Regions from separate parts of the Ferrovibrio terrae genome, predicted to be linked through region 2. Evidence: predicted binding sites of a transcription regulator. Region 2 holds the regulator's gene; each other region holds the start of a gene.
What was found. Region 2 encodes PhoB, which activates phosphate uptake and scavenging genes when phosphate is short. Its sites were predicted from a motif close to TNTCATAAAACTGTCA; they were not measured.
Positions count from the first base shown of each region.

Region 1: a site for PhoB is predicted at 2,263-2,278, ahead of FNB15_RS07260 (Na/Pi cotransporter family protein). Genes of this name have one in related genera too.
Region 3: a site for PhoB is predicted at 1,571-1,586, ahead of phnC (phosphonate ABC transporter ATP-binding protein). Genes of this name have one in related genera too.

Region 1 covers NZ_CP041636.1:1,480,877-1,486,522, reverse strand. Annotated here, with positions in the region: gene FNB15_RS07275 (response regulator) at 1-156, shown strand, start outside; gene FNB15_RS07270 (response regulator transcription factor) at 159-851, shown strand; gene FNB15_RS07265 (MBL fold metallo-hydrolase) at 981-1,889, opposite strand; gene FNB15_RS07260 (Na/Pi cotransporter family protein) at 2,412-4,139, shown strand; gene FNB15_RS07255 (MFS transporter) at 4,143-5,381, opposite strand; gene FNB15_RS07250 (DHCW motif cupin fold protein) at 5,463-5,646, opposite strand, start outside.
Region 2 covers NZ_CP041636.1:2,685,453-2,691,098, reverse strand. Annotated here, with positions in the region: gene FNB15_RS20960 (homocysteine S-methyltransferase family protein) at 1-454, opposite strand, end outside; gene metF (methylenetetrahydrofolate reductase [NAD(P)H]) at 454-1,371, opposite strand; gene FNB15_RS13125 (ArsR/SmtB family transcription factor) at 1,368-2,363, opposite strand; gene FNB15_RS13120 (MlaC/ttg2D family ABC transporter substrate-binding protein) at 2,525-3,148, shown strand; gene phoB (phosphate regulon transcriptional regulator PhoB) at 3,235-3,954, opposite strand; gene phoU (phosphate signaling complex protein PhoU) at 3,951-4,670, opposite strand; gene pstB (phosphate ABC transporter ATP-binding protein PstB) at 4,691-5,437, opposite strand; gene pstA (phosphate ABC transporter permease PstA) at 5,544-5,646, opposite strand, start outside.
Region 3 covers NZ_CP041636.1:1,960,182-1,965,827, reverse strand. Annotated here, with positions in the region: gene phnD (phosphonate ABC transporter substrate-binding protein) at 1-598, opposite strand, end outside; gene phnC (phosphonate ABC transporter ATP-binding protein) at 653-1,522, opposite strand; gene FNB15_RS09595 (DUF1045 domain-containing protein) at 1,671-2,363, shown strand; gene FNB15_RS09590 (LysE family translocator) at 2,360-3,004, opposite strand; gene phnN (phosphonate metabolism protein/1,5-bisphosphokinase (PRPP-forming) PhnN) at 3,044-3,601, opposite strand; gene FNB15_RS09580 (phosphonate degradation HD-domain oxygenase) at 3,603-4,154, opposite strand; gene FNB15_RS09575 (alpha-D-ribose 1-methylphosphonate 5-triphosphate diphosphatase) at 4,166-5,314, opposite strand; gene phnL (phosphonate C-P lyase system protein PhnL) at 5,311-5,646, opposite strand, start outside.

The sequences.
Region 1 (5,646 bases), 1.2 Mb from region 2:
CCGGATCTGCCGGTTTTCCTGATCACCGGTCGCCACGAGATTGCGGATCAGGGCCGCGCACAGGGAGTAGGCGGGATTTTCCAAAAACCGTTCGATGGCCAGGCTTTGTTGGCGGCCGTCGGAGATGCCTTGCAACACAAAGGAAAAGGAGGGTGATCATGAGAGTTGACCAGCCGCTCCAGCGGCGATTAACACAGTCATCATCACAGACCAGTCAGGACGCAGGGCAGCCGACCGTCATCATCGTCGATGACGATTCTGCGGTCCGCGAGGCGTTATCCGACCTCGTTCAATCGGCAGGATTCAACGCTATCTGCTTTGCCTCGACTGGCGAACTGATCGGAGCCGATATACTGGAAGCTCCCGGATGCCTCATCCTTGATGTGCGGATGCCGGGCGCGAGCGGACTAGATTTGCAGCGTCGCCTGGCGCAGAAGGGCGACGTCAAACCGATCATCTTCCTGACAGGCCATGGCGACATCCCGATGAGCGTACAGGCCATGAAAGCCGGTGCGGTCGATTTCCTGACCAAGCCCGTGCGCGACCAGGACCTTCTCGATGCCATCACCGCAGCGATTGCATTGGACACCGAACGGCGCGCCCGTGGTGTCGTGATCGAACGCTACACCGAGCGCCTCAAAGTGCTGACCCAGCGCGAGCGCGAGGTACTTCAGCAAGTGGTGCGCGGACGGCAGAACAAGCAGATCGCCTTTGACCTCGGGATCAGTGACGTGACGGTGAAACTCCATCGCAGCAATGCCATGCGCAAGATGGAGGTCAGCTCGGTTGGCGAACTGGTCCGCATCTGGGAAGCACTGCCCGCGCCCGTACGGGATATCGGCAAGGAATAGCGGACTCATTAGCAAAAAGGCCGGCCGCCACTGAATGGCTGACCGGCCCTTTTTGAAAGAGTGATGCGCTCGAAAATATTCGAGCTCTACCGGCGCCTCGGAGAAAAGACGCCGGTAGCACGCAAGTGGTCAGTACTCCCAGTGGGCGGGCACCCAGCGGAACACGTCGCCGTCGATCGCCACCCGGCAGAACGGGAATGACAGGTGTGCCGCCACCAACACCTCGCCGGTTCCCGCCAGTTCCCGCAGAAGCTCGACACGGACACGGGCCGACTCTTCAGGATCGTGTTCGAAACCGTTGTACCAGTACGGATGGTCGAACCCGACCGGGAAGATGGCGTCGCCGGCGAAAGTCAGATGCTTGCCACCGGATGAAATGCGAACCACGCTGTGCCCGGGCGTGTGGCCACCGGTGCGGCGGACGACAACACCCGGCACCACTTCGTGCTGCTCGTCGAACTGCCGCAGCTGGCTGCCATACTGTTTCAGGAACCGAGTGGCGACCGACCGAAGGACAGGCGGGATCGGATTCGGCATGGTGGTGTGGGAGAAATCGGGCGATGCCCAGAATTCGACCTCGGTGGCCGCCACATGGATCGGTATATCCCGACGCAGCCCCTTCAGCCCGTCGCCGACCAGCCCGCCGATGTGGTCCATGTGCAGGTGGGTGAGCACCAAATCCGTCACAGACGCGAGTTCAACGCCGGCAGCGGCCAGACGCTGCGCCAGCCGCCCGGCTTTCGGGAAGTCCGGATACTCCAGCCCGATCCCGGCATCGACCAGGATGGTCCGGCCGCGGCCACGGATCACCACCACGTTCAGCGGCCAGTCGAGCGTGTCCGACGGCATAAACATACCCTTCAGCCAAGCCGCGAGGGCAGCCGGATCGGCGTTGGTGGCCAGGACCGATGTTGGTATCGTCAGCACGCCGTCGCTGATTACCAGAACTTCATAATCGCCGACCTGCAGCGCATAGCGCGACGGAACCAGTTCGTCGGGCTTCGCTTTGCCGGAATGTGATGCAACGTTCACGTTCATGTTTGCCTCCTGTTATGGTGAGGCCATGGTCGCTCACGGATCGACCGCCGTGTATCGTGCAGCCCGCTAGGTTCCGCGACCCAAGAAACAGATGGACCTGCACCTTGAGATAGGTTTGCCTCGTCGCTGGTAGAACGGCAGCCCTTGCACAGGCACCGGTCATGAAATCGGCAAGCGTGTGGGGAAAGCTCCCCCGAAGTCAGAATGCCTGTCGCCTGAACACTCGCCCCAATCTGAACAGACTTTCCGAATAGGTGTTCATTTCTCAATGCGCACCTGTTGCGGCCTCAGATGCACACTGGGCACCTAATGGCTCAGTTCAGAAGAATTCCTGTTTGCCGGATTTAAAGACTTGGGCTGTATGTCATATAGGTGTAATGAAACTGTAATAATCGAATCTTGCCCACAAAGGTGGAAATAAATGCCTGTTTTCCGCGATCCTGACCCGGACCCCGACGGCGCACTGGACGCTTTGATGCCCCCCGCCACATTGATCCTGGCGCGCCATGACCGGGGGGCCACATGATTACCGCATCCGCAGGCGCGACCGAACTGCTTCTCCACCTGATGTCCGGCGTCGCCCTCCTGCTCTGGGGCGTGCGCATGGTGCGCACCGGCATGACCCGCGCCTTCGGCGCACAGCTGCGCCGCTATCTCGGCCGCGCGCTGCGCCAGCGCTTTTCCGGCTTCGTCGCCGGCCTCGGCATCACCGCTTTGCTGCAGTCGAGCACGGCCACCGCACTGATCATTTCTTCCTTTGCCGGTCGCGGCCTGATCACCGGCACGGTGGCGCTGGGCGTGATGCTGGGCGCCGATGTCGGCACGACTGTTGCCGCGCAGATTCTCTCGCTGGATCTCAGCTGGCTCGCGCCGCTCTGCCTGGTGCTGGGCGTCGGTCTGTTCACCACCGGCGAAAACAGCATGCGCCGTCATATCGGCCGCCTTGCCATCGGCCTCGGCCTCACCTTGCTGGCGCTGAAACTGATCGTCGCGGCCTCCGCGCCGCTGCGCGACTCCCCCGCGCTCGCCATCGTGCTGCGGCCGCTGGATCACGAGCCGCTGATCGCCGTTCTGCTGGCCGCGCTGCTGACCTGGGCGGCGCATTCCAGCCTCGCCATGATCCTGCTGTTCACCGGTCTGGCCGCGGCTGGCACCATCGACACGACTTTGGTGTTTGCGCTGGTGCTGGGCGCCAATATCGGCGGCGCCATGGCACCGTTCATGGCGACCGCCGGCCAGCCGCCGGCCGCGCGCCGGCCACCGCTGGGCAATCTGGTGATGCGCGGCATCGGCGTGCTGCTGATGCTGCCGTTGCTGTCATGGCTGCCGGACTGGATGGCGCAGCTCGGCACCTCGCCGGCGCGTCAGGCCATCGACATGCACACCGCCTTCAATATCGCGCTGGCGCTGGTGTTCCTGCCGCTGCTGGGGCCGGTCGATAAGCTGACGCGCCGTTTCCTGCCCGATGTGAAGGACGAAGCGAGCTTCGCGCCGCGCTATCTCGATGCCTCGGCGCTGGAGACGCCCGGCGTGGCGCTGGCGGCGGCGGCGCGCGAGACGTTGCGCCTGAGCGATGCGGTCGCCCGCATGCTGGACGACACGATGACGGTGTTCACCCGCGACGACGGCAAGCTCGCCAAGGCGGTGGAGCAGGCCGACGATCAGGTCGACCAGCTCTACGAAGCGATCAAGCTGTACCTGACCGAACTGAGCAAGCAGGGCCTGGATGAGAAGGACAGCCGGCGTTATGTCGATGTACTCACCTTCACCACCAATCTCGAGCATATCGGCGACATCATCGACAAGAACCTGATGGAACTGGCGCAGAAGAAGATCAAGAACAAGCTGACCTTCTCGAAGGAAGGCCTGGCCGAACTGACCAACTTCCACCATCGCGTCGCCGCCAATCTGCAGATGGCCTGTAACCTGTTCATGTCGGGCGATGTGAAGATGGCGCGCCTGCTGCTGGAAGAGAAAGCCCAGCTGCGGCTGGCCGAACAGCAGGCCGCGGAGAATCATTACCAGCGTATCCGCGACGGCCGGTCTGAAAGCATCGAGACCAGCGCGATCCATCTCGACCTGATCCGCGACCTCAAGCGCATCAACAGCCATCTTACGGCTGTGGCCTATCCGATCCTGGAACAGACCGGCGAACTGACTGCGACGCGGCTGCGCGCCGACGAGCGTCCGGACCGCAGTTCGCAGAAGGATGCCGAGGCCGCCCGCAACGGCCGCACCAGTCTGGCGTAAGCGTCAGGCCGTCGTCGCGACCGGCGTCGCGCGACGGCCGCCTTTCAGGCGATACAGCAGCCAGGCGGCGATCAGGATGTTCATCATGTTAAAGGCAATGCCGTTCAGCAGCGCCGCCTGATACGAGCCGGTGAAATCGTAGATCTTGCCCGACATCCAGCCGCCCAGCGCCATGCCGGCCAGCGTGGCGGAAATCGCCAGGCTGACACGCAGGCCGGCCTGTGCAGCCGGAAACAGCTCACGGATGATGAAGGCATAGCTGGGCACGATACCGCCCTGGACCAGACCGAACACCGCCGAGATGACGTAGAGCGACATCAGCCCGTCGAACGGCAGATAGAGCGCCAGCGCCAGCATCTGCAGGGTCGACCCCAGCAGCAGCGTCTTCAGCCCGCCGATCTTGTCGAGAATGTAACCCGACGCCAGCCGGCTGATGATGCCGAAGCCGAGCATCAGCGACAGCATCTCGGCGCCGCGCGCCGGGCCATAGCCGAGATCGACGCAATAGGCCACGATATGCACCTGCGGCATCGACATGGCGACGCAGCAGCCCAGCCCCATCACCAGAATGGCGCCCTGCAGGACATTGGGATGCAGGCCGAGCGGACGCGCCATGCCCGATTGCGCCGTGGCGGCCGGCGCAGGTTGCGCGGGCGGCCGGCGACGCAGCAGCAGGCTGAGCGGCAGCAGCGTGATCAGGCAGAAGACGCCGACATAGAAATGCGTGGCGCGCCAGCCATCGGTGGAAATGAAATGCTCCAGCACCGGCGGCCAGATCGTGCCGGCCACATAATTGCCGGCAGCACAGAGCGAGATGGCCAGTCCGCGCCGCTTCTCGAACCACATCGAGGTATCGGCCAGCAACGGCGCGAAGAACGCCGCGCTGCCCATGAAGCCCATCAGACCGCAGATCGCGGCAAACACCCAGAAGCTCGGCGCCTGTGAGGCCAGCATGTAGCCGGCCGACATGGTGATCGTGGCCAGCACCACCGGGAAAATGATGCCACGCTTGTCGGCCATGCGGCCGGCAATGATGCTGCCGAAGACAAAGCCGATCATGGTCAGCGTGTAGGGCAGGGCCGCCTCGGCGCGCGCCACGCCGAAATCGGCCTGCACGGCCGGCACTACCAGAACCGGCGACCACATGCCGACGCCGCCGATCGTGCCGATCACAATGGCGGTGACCAGTCGCAGCCAGGCATAGGGCGATTCGACGCGGCTTTCCGCAGTGGCTGGCGCCATGGGGCTTCCTCCGGGGTGGCGATACTTTCTTGTTATACGAAGCAGTCTAGCCGGGTACGTCGCAGGCCGGCAATGACGTGTTCAGTCAACGATGAAGAGTTTGGCGCCGGTGGCCGTGCGCGAGCGATGCGGCTCGGCATTGTCGGCCACCTGATACGACTGCCCCGCCTTCATCACGAATTCGCGGCCATCTTCAAGTTCGGTGACGAGTTCACCCTCGAGGACGAAGAGGATATGCCCCTTCACGCACCAGTGGTCAGCCAGA
Region 2 (5,646 bases):
CGGGCGACAGCGAGGCCGTGCGATTTGTGGGTCCGATGGCGCCGGCAACGAAACGCGGCTTCGACGGGTCCTTCGCGGTATATTCATCGGCCGCGAGGCGGGCGATTCTGGCACCTTCGCGATTGATGTCATCGACAGCCGCTTCCAGATGGTAATCAGCCTGGCTGATCGTGGTCCCGCTGAAGGTGTTGGTTTCGATCAGGTCAGCGCCGGCATCGAGATATTCGCGATGCACCTCGCCGATCACATCAGGCCGCGTGATGTTGAGGAGGTCGTGGTTGCCCTTAAGGTCGCTGTTGGCACCCTTGAAGCGTTCGCCGCGATAGTCGGCCTCGTTCAGCTTGCGCCGCTGCAGCATGGTGCCCATCGCGCCATCCAGCACCAGGATGCGGTCCTTTGCCGCTGCCTTCAGCGCCGCGCGGCGTTCCTTGCGTTGCTCCGGGGTATCGAACATCAGGCCGCCACCTCGCCGGCAATCGCCGGCTTCGGCCGCACACCCAGCACATGGCAGATGGCGTAAGTCAGGTCGGCGCGGTTCAGCGTGTAGAAATGGAATTCGTCGATTCCGGCAGCGAGAAGCCGGCGGCACTGCTCGGCAGCGATATGCGCCGCCACCATGCGCCGCGTCTCGGGATCATCGTCCAGACCATCGAACTGGTCGGCCATCCAGGCCGGCACGCTGGCGCCACAGGCGGCGGAGAATTTTGTCACCTGGCGGAAATTGGTGACCGGCAGGATGCCGGGCACGATCGGAATGGTGATGCCGGCCGAACGGGCGCGGTCGAGGAAACGGAAATAGACATCCGTATCGAAAAAATACTGCGTGATGCAGCGCGTCGCGCCAGCATCGGCCTTGCGCTTCAGATGTTCCAGCTCGATACGCGGTGAGGCCGTATCGGGATGACCCTCGGGATAGCAGCCAACGCTGATCTCGAAATCGGCGATCTTCTTCAGGCCCGCGATCAGATCGGTGGAATTGGCGTAGCCCTGCGGATGCGGCTGGAAACCGCCGCTGCCTTCCGGGGCATCGCCACGCAGCGCCACGATATGGCGGATGCCGGCCTGCCAGTAATGCTGCGCCACCTCGTCCACCTCGCCCTTGGAAGCGCCGACGCAGGTGAGATGCGCGGCCGGCTTCAGGCCGGTTTCGTTGAGGATGCGGACGACTGTGTTATGCGTGCGCTCACGCGTCGAGCCGCCGGCACCGTAGGTGACCGAAACGAAGCGCGGACTGAGCGGCGCCAGGCGCATGACGCTGCGCCACAGGCTCTCCTCCATTTCCGGCGTCTTGGGCGGGAAGAACTCGAACGAGACCTTCAGCGGGCCCGAGCGCCGCGCGGCATGGGCATTGGGTTCGGTCAGCGTGGTCATGCGGCAGCACTCTTCTGTGAAATGGCAGTCACCGGGACGCCGCGCTTGGTGGCGCGCCAGACATGGACGGTCAGCGGATGGCCCGGCAGCGCGGTGACCGGATCGAGGTCAAGCCCGGCCGCAGCGCACCAGGGGCGCAATTCGGCATCGGCAAAGCCAAGGCGGCGGTGCGCATGACGGGCGCGCAGGTCTTCCAGGTTATGCGGTGCGAAATCGACTATCACCAGGTGGCCGCCGGGCGTCAGCACGCGGGCGGCTTCCTGGATCGCCTTCTGCGGTTCGTCGGCGAAATGCAGCACCTGATGGATCACCGCCGCATCGATGCTGTTGCTGTCGAGCGGCAGGGCATACATGTCGGCCTGACGAACCTGGCAATGCTTGATGCCAGCACGTTCCAGGTTGCTGCGTGCAATGCTCAGCATGTCACGGCTGCTATCGACGCCGAGGCCGCGCTTCACTTTCGGGCTGAGGATTTCCAGCAGCCTGCCGGTGCCGGTGCCGATGTCGAGCAGATCGCCGATCGGCTGACCGCCATCCAGCATCTTCAGCACGGCGGCCTCAACCTGGGCTTCATCAATATGCAGCGAGCGGATCGCCGACCACTGGGCGGCATTGTCGCGGAAATACCGTTCGGCGGCCTCGGTGCGGGCGCGCTTCACGGCGATCAGCCGCTCGGCATCGCGCGCCAGAATGGGGTCCTCGGCCGGCAGCAACGTGGCCAGCGCACGGGCCAGCGGCGCACCGGCCAGCCGATCGCCCACGCGATAGAAAGCCCAGGTGCCTTCCGGCACACGCTCCAGCAGCCCCGCCTCGCAGAGCAGTTTCAGATGTCGCGAGACGCGCGGCTGACTTTGGCCCAGAATCTGGGTGAGCTCTGACACCGTGAGCTGGCTGTCGGCGCAGAGCGCCAGCAGGCGCAGCCGCGTCGGCTCGGCGGCAGCCCGCAAAGCGGCCATCAGGACGTCCAGGGTAAAGCTCGGCTCGATGTTCATGGACTATATATAAACATATCTTTATGTATTTGTGTAGAACTAAATCGCGTCATAAAAAGAATCATGGCCTTCATAATGCAGCCGGGCTATGAATTCGCCTCGCTAAAGCCTTATTCGGAATGCAAAAGACTATTAATCTCCACAGCTTAGCTGGTTGCCACATGCCCCTTCCCCTGACCGTTTCACGCCGCCTACTGCTTACGGCCCTGGCCGGACTTGCGCTTGTCGCTGCCGGCCCCGTCCGTGCGGCCCAGGCCGCGGCGCCCGACCAGTTCATCCGCGAGGTCGGCACCGACACGCTGAAGGCGCTGGGCGACCGCTCATTGACCCAGGAAAAACGCGAAGGACTGGTCCGCACCCTGCTGACCAACCACCTCGACCTCGATGCGGTCGGCCGCTTCTGCCTTGGCCGCTACAGCCGCGGCATCACGCCCGAACAGAAGAAGGAATACGACGCGCTGTTCGAGGACTACCTCACCAAGGTCTATGCCCAGTTGCTGTCGCAGTATAACGGCGAAACGCTGGAAGTCCGCGACGGCGCCAAGGCAGCCGGCAGCGAGAGCATCGTTGAATCGCAGATCAATCGCCAGAGCGGCCCGCCGATCCGTGTCGAATGGAAGACGCATGAGAAGGACGGCAAGCCGCGGGTCACCGACGTGATCGTGGAAGGCGTGTCGATGGCCTTCACACAGCGTCAGCAGTTCGAATCGGTGATCCAGAACAATGGCGGTAAGATCGATGCCCTGTTCGCCGCCATGAAGAAGCAGATCGCCGGCCGCCGCTAAGCCACGGCTTCTCCAAAAACGAAAAAGCCAGCCGTGGTGAACGGCTGGCTTTTTTTATTGGTCAGCGTTGAGCTCAAGCGCTCGACTCAGGCACTCATTGCCGGCGTGGCGGTCAGTTCCAGCGCATAGCCGGCCGAACGCACGGTGCGGATGACGTCCGTCTCGCCGTTGCCGTTCAGAGCCTTGCGCAGCCGGCGGATATGCACGTCGACTGTGCGCTGCTCGACATAGATATCGCGCCCCCAGACCGCATCCAGCAATTGATCGCGCGACAGCACGCGCCCAGGATGCTCCAGGAAATAACGCAGCAGACGGAACTCGGTGGGGCCGAGATGAATATCGCGACTGTTACGCGTCACCTTGTGGGTGGCGACATCCATCACCAGCCCGCCATAGGTCAGCACCTCTTCCGCCAGAGCCGGACGGATGCGGCGCAACACGGCGCGAATGCGCGCCAGCAGTTCGCTGGGCGAAAACGGCTTGGCGATATAGTCGTCGGCACCAGCATCCAGGCCGCGCACGCGGTCGGCTTCCTCGCCGCGCGCCGTCAGCATGATGATCGGCACATTACGGGCATTGGGATCGCGACGCAGCTGGCGACAGACTTCCAGCCCCGACAGGCGCGGCAGCATCCAGTCGAGCAGGATCAGGTCCGGCATATGCTCGGCCACCTTCAGCAGGGCCTGCTCGCCGTCCATCGCTTCGTCGACGGTGTAGTTTTCCTTTTCCAGATTGTAGCGCAGCAGCGCCAGTAGCGCTGCCTCGTCCTCGATGACAAGGACGCGCGGCTTGATTGCGATATTCATCGCTGGCCTCCCGGCACATTGACCACCGCGTAGGCGGTATCATCCCCCTTCGGGCGATCTTCCTTGGGCATCTCACCCAGAACCGTGTAGTGGATCAGCTCGGCGATGTTGGTGGCATGATCGCCGATACGCTCGATGTTCTTGGCGATGAACAGCAGATGCGTGCAGGGCGTGATGGAGCGCGGATCTTCCATCATGTAGGTCAGCAATTCGCGAAACAGGCTGGTATAGAGGTCATCAACCTCTTCGTCTCGGGCCCAGACCGCGTCAGCCTTGGCGGCGTCGTCGGTGATATAGGCGTCCAGCGTGTCCTTGATCAGGGCCTGCACCAGGGCAGCCATGCGCGGGATGGCATGTACCGGCCGCACCAGCGGCGCCTGGTTCAGCGCAACCGCGCGCTTGCCGACATTCTTGGCATAATCGCCGATACGCTCAATCTCCGAGGAGATACGCAGCGCCGCGACAATTACGCGCAGATCGGCGGCCATCGGCTGCCGGCGGGCCAGCATCTCAATGGCAAAATCGTCGACCTGGTTGCGCAAGGCATCGATCTTGGCGTCGCCCTGCACAACCTCTTCGGCCAGTTTGCTGTCACGCTTGACGATGGCATCGACCGCGGCAGCCAGCTGCGATTCCGCCAGTCCGCCCATCTGCACGATCAGGGTGGAAAGCTTCTTCAGCTCGTCGTCGTAACGCTGAACGATATGTTGCGGCATTTTCTAAATCCTCACTCTGCTCAGCCGAAGCGACCGGTGATGTAACCCTGGGTCCGCTCATCCTTGGGATTGGTGAAAATCACCCTGGTGTCGTCGGTTTCGACCAGGTTGCCCAGATGGAAGAAAGCGGTCTTCTGCGAGACGCGCGCGGCCTGCTGCATCGAATGCGTCACGATGACAATGGTGTACTGCTCGCGCAGTTCGTCCATCAGTTCTTCGATATGCGCAGTGGCGATCGGGTCGAGCGCCGAGCAGGGCTCGTCCATCAGGATCACTTCCGGTGCCACGGCAATGGCGCGGGCAATGCAGAGGCGCTGCTGCTGGCCACCGGACAGGCCAGTGCCGGATTCCTGCAGTCGGTTGCCAACTTCCTTCCACAGACCGGCCTGCTTCAGCGATGTCTCGACGATATGGTCGAGATGCTCGTTGTTTTCAGCCAGGCCATGGATGCGTGGACCGTAGGCGACATTCTCGTAGATCGATTTCGGGAACGGATTCGCCTTCTGGAACACCATGCCGACGCGGGCGCGCAGTTGCACGACATCGACCTTGCTGTCGTAGACATTAAGCTTGTCGAGCGTGATATCGCCGATGACGCGGCAGTCTCGGATCGTGTCGTTCATCCGGTTCAGGCAACGCAGGAACGTCGATTTTCCGCAGCCGGACGGGCCGATGAGCGCCGTGACCGAACGGGCCGGAATGTCGAGATCGACGTCATGGAGCGCCTGCTTCTCGCCGTAGAAGACGCCGACCTTGCGCGTCACCATCTTGATCTCGATCTCGGACTGGCGGAGATCGTTATGCGTACCATTCTGCATGAGAAGTCCTTATGGGCTCCAAGGGGTGATTTACAGCGCGAGCGATGCCAGGACCTTACCAGCGACGCTCGAATTTCTTGCGCAGCAGGATCGCCGCCAAATTCATCAGCAGCAGGAAAACCAGCAGCACGATGATCGCCGCCGAGGTTTTCTCGACA
Region 3 (5,646 bases), 730 kb from region 2:
TATTGTTGGTGGCGACATCAACCTGCTTGTTGGCGACGGCCAGCGCATTCACTTCATGGCTGCCCGTCACCATGCGGCTGAAATGCTTGCGCGGGTCGATATTGTTCTGGCCGAAGACGTAGAAGCTCGGCACCAGGAAGCCCGAAGTGGAATTCGGATCGCCATTGCCGAAGGTGTACTTGCCCGGAGCGGCCAGCACGTCCTGCAGTGAATTGATCGGGCTGTCCTTATGGACCAGCAGCAGCGACCAGTAGCCCGGCGAACCGTCCTTGGCGGTGGTCTGCACGAAGACCTCGCCCTCGGCACGGTCGACGGCCTGGATGGCCGAAGCGTTGCCGTACCAGGCGATCTGCACCTTGTTGAAGCGCATGCCTTCGATCACGCCGGCATAATCAGGGGCGAAGAAGGCGTTGATCTTCTTGCCGGTCTGCTTCTCCATATCGGCCAGGAATGGCTCCCAGATGGTCTTCAGGTTGGAGCTCGACTCGGTCGAGATGATGCCGAAGTTGATTTCCTTCAGCTGCGCATGGGCAGTGCCCGACAGGACAGTGCCGGCGAGCAGCACGGCAGCGGTGGTGAGGAATGTGCGACGAAGCATGGTTTTCTCCCGGTGGTTTGACTGAAGGACGTGGTCTTGAGGTAAGCGTGAAATTCAGGCCGGCAGCGCCTGCATGCGCGGCACGAGGCGCGCGCTGTCGACCGGCTGGTCGACCTCGTGATCGACATCGGCCGGTTCGCCCAGAGATCCGAAATCGAGATCGGTCTGCTCGCCGTAGATGCCGCGCAGCAAGGCAGCGGTGACGGCCGCCGACGGCCCGTCATACATCACGCGGCCGTCGCGCAATGCCACGACGCGGCGGCAGTATTTCAGCGCGAAATCCACCTGATGCAGCGACACCACGACGGTGACGCGATCCGAGCGGTTGATATCGGCCAGCGCCGCCATCACGCGGCGCGAGGATTCCGGATCGAGCGAGGCAATCGGCTCGTCGGCGAGAATGACGCGGGCCTGCTGCACCAAGGCGCGGGCAATGGCGGCGCGCTGCTGCTGGCCACCCGAGAGAGTCGAGGCGCGCTGGAAGGCGCAGGACGCGATACCGACGCGGTCGAGGGCTGCCACGGCGATGCGCCGCTGGTCGTCGGTGAACAGCTTGAACATCGTGCGCCACAGCGGCATGCGGCCGAGATTGCCGGCGAGCACGTTGGTCAGCACCTGCATGCGGCCGACCAGGTTGAACTGCTGGAAGATGAAGCCGATGCCGGCGCGGGTTTCACGGATGCCCTTGCCGATGCGGCCACCCGCCTGCACCATGCGGCCATCGACCGAAATCTGCGACGCGGCGTCGCGATCGCCCGGCATCAGGCCGGCGACATGGCGCAGCAGGGTGGATTTGCCCGACCCCGAGGCCCCGATCAGCGCGACCATCTCGCCGGGCTGGATCGCAAGGCTGACATTGTCGAGCGCGCGCTTGCCCGTCTTGAAAGTTTTCGATAGATGGGCGATCTCGATGGCCGCGCGCATGCGATTCCCCGCTGTTTCCGTGTAGGGGACGCTGATAGCAATGCGGTGTGACAGTTCGATTGCGGTTCGGCGACGGCAGGGTGAAATCCCCGACCGACTCCGGGCCGTCAGGGTTACCCACAAGACCATCTGCACACAGGTCTAGACCATGGCGCCGCGTTTTGCCCTTTATGTCGCTCCGGCCACCGACCACCCGCTGCATGATATTGCAGCCCGCTGGCTCGGCTGGGATCCCGAGACCGGCGCGCAGTATCTGGCCGTGCCGGCAGCAGGCCTTGACGCTGGCCGGATCGCCAGCCTGACCGCCGATCCACGCAGATACGGTTTCCACGGCACGCTGAAGCCGCCGTTCCATCTGGCCGAAGGCTGCGACGAGGGCCAGCTGATCATGGCGCTGGAGACATTCGCCGCCACGCGCCGGCCCCTGCGCCTGACGCTGACGCCCGCCGCACTGGGCAGCTTCCTCGCCCTGCGGCCGGCCGTGCCTTCGGCAGAACTGGATGCGCTGGCCGCCGATTGCATCCGCACCTTCGACCGGTTCCGCGCGCCGCCATCGGAGCAGGAACTGGCGCGCCGCCGCGCCGCCGGTTTAAGCGCGCGGCAGGAGCAGTACCTGCGCGACTGGGGCTATCCTTACATCTTCGAAGAATTCCGCATGCATTTCACCCTGACCGGCAGAATCAAGGATGCGACCGAGCGCGGCCTGCTGCTGGATCACCTGACCGAACTGACCGCGCCAGCCCTGCGCAAGGATTTCATGCTGGATGAGGTCTGCCTGTTCGTGCAGGGGGAACCGTCGGCGAATTTCCGCATCGCCGGGCGCTACAGGCTGGGCGGCTAGCCCCGCGCGCCCTCGAAAACCAGACGCAGGCCGAGCGCCGCCATCACGCCGCCAGCCAGCCGGTCGATCCAGGTCTTGCCACCGAGATACAGGCGACGCGGACCGCCGGCCGAGAAGGCCGTGGCGACCAGCGCATACCAGACGAATTCGACCGTGAAGATCGCCGCCGGCAGCGTGACCGCCAGCCAGAGCGGCAGCGGCTGCGCCGGCAGCAGGGCCGCGAAGATGCCGGCATAGACCACGGCGGTTTTCGGATTGCTGAGCTGCGTGACCAGCCCGAGCAGCGCCGCACGCCAGAAACCCTGCCCCGCCCCTTGGCCAGCCTGGCCGGAGGTATCCACCGCCAACGGTTCGCGCGCGCCGCGCCACAGCCGCCAGCCAAGATACAGCAGATACAGCCCACCCAGAATCTTGAGCCCGAGATAAAGCCAGGCCACCTGCGCCAGCAAGGCAATCAGCCCGAGCAGGGCCAGCGTCGCGAAGGTGAGTCCGCCCAGCCCCATGCCAAGCGCAGTGCCAAGCCCTGCGCCGCGCGACCCGGCAATGGCGGTGCGCGCCACCAGCACGAAACTCGGGCCGGGGCTGATCGCGCCCAGCGCGATGGCGACGACGATGCTGAAGAGCGGAAGCAGATGTTCCATGGCGACGACTCCCTTAAGCCAGGAGCGCAGTATGGCCGATCAGCCGCGTTTTTGCAGCAGCAGCGAGAGTGCCGCCACACCCTCGGCCAGCGGGCCGTCATTGTTCAGCGCCGCGACATCGTCGCCGTCCAGCCGGAAAGCCGCGGCGCGCTGTAACCGTTCTTCGATCTCGACGGCCGATTCACGCCCGCGCGCCTGCAGCCGGCGGCGCAGCATATCCGGCGAAGCATTGATCGCGAGCACCAGAAGGCCGGGATACTTCGCCCGCGCTTCCTCGATCACGCCGCGCGAGACATTCACCACCACCTGCCGGCCGGCAGCGAGATCGGACTCTATACTTGCCGGAATACCGTAGTGCAGGCCATGCGCCGTCCAGAACAGTGCGAAGGCACCGCGCGCCACCATAGCGGCGAACTCCGCCTCGCTGACGGCCTGATACTCCTCGCCGCCCAGCCCGGCCGCGCGGGTGATCACACGGCGCGGGAAGACGATATCGCTGCGGCCGGCCAGCGCCACGCGCGCGCCATCCAGCAGGCTGTCCTTGCCCACCCCGCTCGGCCCCGTCACCAGGACGAGGCGGCCTTTTGGCATGGTCATCTCAGCTGGCAGCCTTCATTGCCGTCGCGATGATCGGGCGATAATGCGCCAGATCAGGTGTCTTCAGCTCCGGCGTCTTGGCCGCGTCGTCCCAGCGGCGCAGCAGCACGGCATCGCGCGCATAGGGCTGCGCGATGAAGCCCGCGGCCTCGTCCGCAGTGTAGATGCCGCCCTGGACTTCCAGGCTGGTTTTCGACGCCTGCGACAACCCGGCCCAGTAATGCGGCTCGGCCTGGCAGAGATAGCGTTTGGCCTCGACATGCAAGCGTACCGGCTCGGTGACGGCCTGCGGGAAATAGTGCTCCAGCCAGTCGGCGGCGAGATGTTCATGCCCGGCATCGACGCCCTGCTCGGCCTGGCCTTCGTCGCCCTCGCCGACCAGATGGCCGATGTCATGCAGCAGGCAGGCGGTGATCAGTTCGGGCGAGGAGCCGGTGCGCTCGGCATGCATGGCGCATTGCAGCGCATGCTCCAGCTGGCTGACCGCTTCCATGCCGTAGCGCTCGGCGCCGGCTTTTTCCAGCACGGTGATGATCTGGTCGAGAACAGTCATGATGTCTCTCCCTACATCACACGCTTGCCGCTGCGCCACACGGCGCGCACCACCGGCGTATCGTCGATCAGGCTGATGCGCAGCAGGTCGGCGCGCTTGCCGGTTTCGATGGCGCCGCGATCGGTCAGACCCACGGCATCGGCCGGATTGCTGGAGGCCATCGCCACGGCCTGCGGCAGGCTGATCCCGGGCAGCTGTTCGGGCAGCAGGAACACCGACTGCAGCATGCTGCTGGGCACATAATCCGACGAGATGATGTCGAGCTCGCCCTTTTCCGCGAGCGATTTGGCGGAAATGTTGCCGGAATGCGACCCGCCGCGCACCACGTTGGGCCCGCCCATCATCACCTTCATGCCATGCTGGCGCGACAGTTTGGCCGCTTCGTGCGTGGTGGGGAATTCCGCCACCACCATGCGGTCGGCGGCGGCCTCAGCCACATGCTCGGCAGTCGCATCGTCATGGCTGGCCAGCGGCAGTCCCTTGGCATGGCACAGTGCCACCACCTTGCGGCGGTTCTCGGCGCCCCAGGCCTGCGCATTGGCGATCTGCTCGGCCATGAACCTGTCCATTTCCTCGTCGGTGAGGCCGAACTTGCCCTGGTAATACTGGCGATACTTCTCCGGATTGACGAACTGCCGCTGGCCCGGCGTGTGATCCATGATCGAGACCAGCTTGAGCCAGCTCAGATCCGACATCGGCTCGATCAGCTGCATCAAATCCCTGAACGAGATTTCGCAGCGCAGATGCAGCAGATGTTCGGCGCGCAGCATGCCGCCCTTCTGGGCCTCCTCGATGGCCGCGATCATGTCGCGCAGGATCGCCAGCCGCACCGAACCTTCGCGCACATCGCCCACCGCCACGGCATCCATCACCGTGGTGATGCCGGCCGCCGCCACCTGGGCGTCGTGGTTGATCACGGCCAGTTTCGCCGGCCAGCGCACGCCGGGACGCGGCGCGAAATGCTTTTCCAGATTGTCGGTGTGCAGCTCGACCAGGCCGGGCAGCAGATAGTCGCCGCCGAAATCCTCGGCCGAGCCGACGGCGGACGGCCCGGCGCCGATATCGGCGATCACGCCGTCGCGCACCGCCAGGCTGCCGCCGGCGATTTCATCCTTGCGCCCGATGATGCGGGCATTGGTAATGACCAGATCGGCACTCATGCCGCAACTCCCTGACTTTCCAACGGCAACAGACGCGTGGTGATCGCCGCGCGGGTGTCGGCATCATGCACGATGGCGACAATGGCTGTCCCACGCTGCCGCGCATCATCGATGAGATTTATGACAATTTTGCGGTTCGTTTCGTCCAGCGAGGCGGTCGGTTCATCCAGCAGCAGGATCGGGTAATCGGCACAGAAGCCGCGCGCGATATTGATGCGCTGCTGCTCGCCGCCCGAGAAGGTCGCCGGCGGCAGGCTCCACATCTTTTCCGCGATCTGCAGCCGGGCCAGCAGTTCAGCGGCGCGTGCCCTTGCCGCCTGTTCGCCGGCGCC